Linked DNA regions of Candidatus Ruthia magnifica str. Cm (Calyptogena magnifica). The protein of the gene in region 2 binds, or shares a complex with, the protein of the main gene of each other region. Links are inferred from orthologs where the notes say so. Each region holds a gene or a part of one and is shown on either strand. Other genes may lie near its edges.

Region 1 (3,287 bases), 210 kb from region 2 along the record:
ATGATCAGGAGTTATGTTAAGTACAACACCTACTATTAAATTTAGATGATGGCTATAATCTAGCTGATAACTGGATAGTTCTAATACATAATATTCTATTTTTTCATTTAAACAATCTAATACGGGCGTACCAATATTGCCGCCCATAGCAACTTGCATGCCAGCATTAATAATCATTTGTGTCAATAGTTGTGTAACTGTTGACTTTCCATTAGAGCCAGTAATACCAATAATGGGTGCTTTTGCAAATCTTGAGAATAACTCTATATCACTAATAACGGGAATATTTTGCTCTTTTGCCCAAATAACAATGGACTCGTTTTGGGCAATACCAGGAGAGATGAAAATTTCATCAACTTTTTTTAATAAATCTAATGTCCAAGATCCGAGAGTAAGAAGTGATTTTGAAAACGCGTCAGGATATTTAGATAATAAAGGTGGATTGGTGCGGCTGTCAGCAATTTTGTAATCAATATTTTGTTCTGATAAAAAACGAGCGATTGAAAAACCTGTTTTTCCTAAACCTAAAACCAGTTTCATACATTTATTTTTGCTGTAAAATAGCTGTATTTTACGCTTTCAAATAAGGAATTAAATCATGAATACAAACGTCAACACTCAAACACGTGGTATTAGCACCAATAGCATTTTAAAAAATACATATCAATTGCTTTCTACAACCTTATTATTTAGCGGGCTAATGGCTTATCTTGCTATGTCCTTAAATCTGCCACATTTTGGCCTTTTAATCACTTTTGGCGGTTATTTTGGCTTACTGTATTTAACCAACAAACTTAAGAATTCGAGTTACGGAATTTTAGCAGTATTCGCATTAACAGGCTTTATGGGGCTAACATTAGGTCCTATTATTAACGCTTACACAGATACCTTTTCAAATGGCTCTGAACTGATTGCTATAGCAATGATTGGCACAGGGATTATCTTTTTATTATTGTCTTTTTATGCCATCACTTCAGGTAAAGATTTTAGTTTTTTATCTGGTTTCTTAACAACGGGTATTATTGTGGCATTTTTAGCAGGAATTGCTGCTTATTTCTTTGCTATACCAGCATTATCATTAACTGTATCTGCAGTATTTATTTTACTAATGAGTGGCTTGATTTTATTTGAAACTTCAAATATTATTCGTGGTGGCGAGACCAATTACATCATGGCAACAATAACACTATTTATTTCAATTTATAACTTATTTTTAAGTTTATTGCAGTTGCTAGGTGTATTTTCTGGCGAAGATTAATCATTGATGTAAAAACAGTATGATTGATAGTGAGGGCTATCGGGCTAATGTTGGCATTGTTATTACTAATGACAAACAACAAGTGCTTCTAGCCAAACGCTTAAAACAAGATTCTTGGCAATTGCCACAAGGTGGCATTGATTTTGGTGAGAGTGAGTTGGATGCACTTTTTCGAGAACTTAATGAAGAAATTGGCTTGTCCTTTGAACATATAAGTATTCTTGCCAAAACACCTAAATGGCTACGTTATGATTTTCCTGATTATCACATAAAACACAAACAAAAACCTGTGTGTATTGGTCAAAAACAAGTTTGGTTTTTATTGCGTCTTATCTCAAATGAAAACAACATCAAGCTAAACATGCATACACAAGTAGAATTTGATGATTGGGCATGGGTAGACTATTGGCGCCCTATTGAAGATGTGATTGATTTTAAAAAACCAATTTATGAAGATATGCTAAAAGCTTTAGCACCTGTTCTTTTTAATAATCAACACAAAATTCCTAATCAATACTTGCGCCCACTTAAATGTTCAGCGATTATTTTAGATAAATAAACCAACGCTACCTTCAATAGCTCTATATATAAACATCCTATTGGTATAATGCCTTTTTAGTTTTATTAAATATGGATTTTACTTGTGAATATTGGAATTTTAGGGCTTGGTACTGTCGGTGGTGGCGTGGTGAATGTGTTAAACAAAAACCAAGCACAAATTACACGCCGATCTGGCGATAATATTAACATCACTCATGCAGCTGTAAGAGATACAACCCAAATACGTATTTGTCCTACTGAGGATATTAAGTTAACTCAAGACCCATTTGAGATTATTAATAATAATGATATTGATGTCGTTTTAGAATTAATGGGTGGCACAGGTTTAGCTAAAGATTTGGTCGAACAAGCCATTGAAAATGGAAAACATGTTGTCACAGCCAACAAAGCTTTAATTGCTATACATGGCAATAAACTACTTGCCTTGGCAAAAGATAACAACACGCATCTTTTATTTGAAGCGGCCGTTGCTGGTGGTATTCCTATCTTAAAAATTTTAGAACAAGGTTTAAGTGCCAATCAAATTGAATTAGTTGCTGGTATTATCAATGGTACAAGTAACTTTATTCTAACTGAAATGCGTAATAAAGGTAGAGACTTTGGAGATGTTCTAAAAGAGGCGCAAGCATTGGGTTACGCCGAAGATGACCCTACTTTTGATGTCGAAGGTATTGATGCGGCACATAAATTAGCCATCCTCGCTTCAATGGCGTTTGGCTGTGAGTTACAATTTAATCAAGTTTCAACTGAAGGTATTAGCAAAATTAGTGGTGAAGATATTACTTTTGCAACGGAATTGGGTTATACCATTAAACACCTGGGTATTGCTAAAAAACTAGATGGAAAATTACAAATGTATGTACACCCAACTTTAGTGCCTAAAACTCATTTACTATCTAATGTTGATGGCGTTATGAACAGTGTATTGGTCAAAGGTAATGCAGTTAGTGAAACGCTTTATTATGGTGCTGGTGCTGGTGCTGAAGCAACAGCAAGTAGTGTTATTGCTAATTTGATTGATATTATCAAGGGCACTGTGAATCATGATATTTTAGGCTGGAAATCATTAAAAAACATTCCAAATTGCAACACTGGAGATATTGAAAGTATTTTCTACTTGCGTTTATTGACCACTGATAAACTAGGGGTTTTGGCAGATATTACAGCAACTTTAGCCAATCATAACATTAGTGTAGAGTCTGTTATACAAAAACAAATTGACCAGAAAAATAACGCGCACATTGCTATCATTACCAATCTTACAAAAACTAGTGAACTGAACAAGGCAGTGGCAGAAATTCAAACCCATGACTACATCCAAGAAGATGTTAAAATTATTTTTGTTAAAACACTTAATTAAGGAAAAAATAATGAGATATACCGGTTTAATTGAACACTATAAAGACAGACTTCCCGTGGATGACAGCACTCGAATTATTAGTTTAGGCGAGGGAAATACACCACTCAT
Region 2 (3,299 bases):
GTGCATTTAAAACCCTTAACACAGCCAAAAACTAAAGACATTAAAATACTTGAAAAAGTTGTAAAATTAGCATTTTCACAACGCAGAAAAACGCTTAAGAATTGCTTAAAATCAATACTAACTCAAAAGCAAACTAATATTGACTTATCTCAACGTGCCGAAATGTTAACAATTGATAATTTTATTACCTTAACAAAAGACTATGAAAAACAACATTGAAATAGAGGTTAAAGTGACTTATTTGGAGCATCAGTCTGATGTTTATGCAAGTCAGTACTCCTATGCTTACACCATTACAATTATTAACAAGGGCAATGTTGGCGTGCAACTTTTAACACGTCATTGGCGTATTCAAGATGAAACTGGATATATTGAAGATGTTATTGGCGAAGGTGTGATTGGTCAACAGCCTCATTTGGCGTCAGGAGAATCTTTTCAGTACGCCTCAGGTGCTATTATCAAAACCTTAACTGGTTCCATGAAAGGCTCTTATGGTATGGTTGATGACTATGGCGAGCGTTTTAATGTGCAAATTCCTGAATTTGTGCTCAGCAAACCTTATACGCTACATTAATGTCAGATTATTTAATTGGCGATATTCAAGGTTGTTTTGACGCTTTACAAGCCTTGTTAAAAACAATTAAATTCTCAAGCGATAAAGACCGACTATTTTTTTTAGGCGATGTAGTTAATAGAGGTAAAAAATCTCTAGCAACATTGCGTTTTATTAAAGATTTAAAAAACAATGCTTCAATGGTGTTAGGTAACCATGATTTTTATTTATTGGCCTGCTCACTGGGCAGCAAAAAGCCCAATGAGAAAGACACATTTATGGACATTATCAATGCCAATGATGCAGATTCATTGCTAGATTTTCTGCATAACCAACCTTTAGTAATTAAATACAAAAATGTCCTTATGATTCATGCTGGCGTACCACCAAATTGGGATATTGATAGGCTTCTTCAACAATCTAAGCAAGTGCAAAAACATCTTCAAAGCACTAACATTTCACAGTTTTTAGATAAAATATATGGCAACAAACCTAATATTTGGTCTAAAGATTTAACCGAACTGGAACAATGTCGATATACTATTAATGCTCTAATGCGACTACGCTTTTGCAAAGCAAATGGTGAATTAGAATTTAGTCATAAAATGAATTATACACATCCACCAAAAGGTTTTAAAGCTTGGTTTATACACAAAAATCGATTGTTAAAAAATATCGATATATTCTTTGGTCATTGGTCTAGTTTGTCAGACGTTAATCAAACACATATTTATCCTATGGATCATGGCTGTATTTGGCACGGACGATTAAGCGCTATCAGACTAAAGGACAGGAAAGTCTTTTCTATCAGTTGTTAAATTTCTACCTTACCTTCAAATACAAATTGTACAGGACCTGATAAAAATACATGTCCACCTTGTATGTATTCAATCAAAGTATCGCCACCATTTAAGTGAGCAACCACATTTTCTTTTAATAAGCCTTGTTCAACACCATAAACCACCGCTGCACAGGCGCCAGAGCCACAAGCTAAAGTTTCACCAGAACCACGTTCATAAACACGTAAGTTAATTTCATGAGTATTCAGAATTTGCATAAAACCAATATTAGCCTGATTGGGTAGCAATTCACTTTGTTGAATTCTGAGTGCAATACTACTAACATCAACTGTATTAACATCTTCAACCAACATGACACAATGAGGGTTGCCAATTGAGACAGCACCTAAATCAAACCCTTCAATTTGATAATACGTGCTTTGTTGGGGAACTAGGAGTAGGATATCAGCTGGATTAAAACTTGGTTTCCCCATGTCAACACGCACTGTATTGTCATCATTCAAGTACAAATTAATAATACCAGAACGAGTTTCTACAACAATTGGATTGTTGTTACTTAAACCTTTTTTACTAACAAAAAACGCAAAACAACGTGCACCATTGCCACATTGTTCCACCTCTAAACCGTCAGCATTATAGATAACATAACGAAAATCAACATTTTTTGTGTTGCTAGTTTCAACCAACAATAGTTGATCAAAGCCAATGCCTAAATGTCGATTGGCTAAATTTGCTATTTGTTCAGCATTAAAAGTAATATCACCAGCAAGGTTGTCAACCATCATAAAGTCGTTACCAAGTCCATGCATTTTTACAAAATTAATCAGCATATTATGTATTATCCACTTATAACTCTCAAGGTTAAGAATAATTGAGTTCTGATAAAATACTGCTTAATTTTCATGTAAAGGCAGCCAATGCAAACACCAACTAATATTAATTTAAACAAAGTAAAAACCTTATTAACCATCACCTTTGACAAGATTGATTATCCACTTAGTGCTGAATATTTGAGAGTTTATTCACCCTCAGCTGAAGTAGTTGGCCATGGCAAGGGGCAAGAAATTTTGCAACTTAATAAAAAAAACGTAACTATTCTACGTATTCAGCCAACAGGTAATTATGCCGTTATTTTATTTTTTAGCGATAATCATGATAGTGGTATTTATTCCTGGTCACACTTGCATAAACTTGCTTTGAATCATGACAAACTTTGGCATAAATATTTACAAAGACTCAAAGATGCTGGACACACTTACCCACAATTATAAACCCTAATGGCTTTTATTTCATCCCTAGGGTTTTTCTTAATTACCATTGGTATTTTGGTAACTGTTCATGAATTGGGTCATTTTTTAGTTGCTAAAAAACTTAACGTCAAAGTGTTGCGTTTTTCTATTGGGTTTGGCAAGATTTTAAAATCATTTAAGTATGGCGAAACGCAATACACACTGTGTGTGCTCCCTTTAGGTGGTTTTGTTAAAATGCTTGATGAAAATGAGACACTAGTTGAAGCGTCAGAAAAACACCGTGCTTTTAATCAGCAAAGCGTTTATAAACGTATCATGATTGTTGCAGCTGGACCGATTGCTAATTTTCTTTTAGCTGTTATCCTCTATACTGTTGTTTTTGTTATCGGTGTTAATGGCGTTAAGCCTATTGTGGGTACACTTGAAAGTCCTAGTATTGCCCAGCAATCAGGCATTAAAATAGGCGATCAACTACTGAGTATTAATGGCGTTTTAACACCAACTATTAGTGAATTTTCAATTAATTTTATTCAGTCACTGGATGAGAATCATCTTTATGTTGATGTTATTTCCGGCGCTTCAAATCTTAAAAAATTAGAATTTAACTTATCTGGTGATTTTTTATCTAATCCAGAACAAGGTGTTGATCGCTACTTAGGGTTTAAATTTGCCATGCCTAAACTTGAGGCTATTATT

The links.
Region 1: the proteins of dapF (region 2) and RMAG_RS03795 are in contact, whole or in part, in a solved structure (PDB 5YGU), measured with the Escherichia coli proteins. The link is inferred for Candidatus Ruthia magnifica str. Cm (Calyptogena magnifica) from one-to-one orthologs.

The regions. Positions count from the first base shown.
Region 1 is NC_008610.1:813,316-816,602, forward strand. Bases 101-3,047 are described here. They hold RMAG_RS03795 (RNA pyrophosphohydrolase), read left to right. Parts: upstream 101-1,277; coding sequence 1,278-1,817; downstream 1,818-3,047. Other genes in these bases: murD (UDP-N-acetylmuramoyl-L-alanine--D-glutamate ligase), read right to left, coding at 101-540; RMAG_RS03790 (Bax inhibitor-1/YccA family protein), read left to right, coding at 599-1,258; RMAG_RS03800 (homoserine dehydrogenase), read left to right, coding at 1,902-3,047. Also shown: more of murD, read right to left, coding at 1-100; more of RMAG_RS03800, read left to right, coding at 3,048-3,179; thrC (threonine synthase), read left to right, coding at 3,190-3,287. UniProt on the Escherichia coli protein: Master regulator of 5'-end-dependent mRNA decay.
Region 2 is NC_008610.1:600,622-603,920, forward strand. Bases 276-3,234 are described here. They hold dapF (diaminopimelate epimerase), read right to left. Parts: upstream 2,184-3,234; coding sequence 1,368-2,183; downstream 276-1,367. Other genes in these bases: apaG (Co2+/Mg2+ efflux protein ApaG), read left to right, coding at 276-574; RMAG_RS02745 (symmetrical bis(5'-nucleosyl)-tetraphosphatase), read left to right, coding at 574-1,371; RMAG_RS02755 (gamma-butyrobetaine hydroxylase family protein), read left to right, coding at 2,271-2,624; rseP (RIP metalloprotease RseP), read left to right, coding at 2,631-3,234. Also shown: 16S rRNA (adenine(1518)-N(6)/adenine(1519)-N(6))-dimethyltransferase RsmA, read left to right, coding at 1-219; more of apaG, read left to right, coding at 203-275; more of rseP, read left to right, coding at 3,235-3,299. UniProt on the Escherichia coli protein: Involved in the succinylase branch of the L-lysine biosynthesis and in the biosynthesis of the pentapeptide incorporated in the peptidoglycan moiety. Catalyzes the stereoinversion of LL-2,6-diaminopimelate (L,L-DAP) to meso-diaminopimelate (meso-DAP).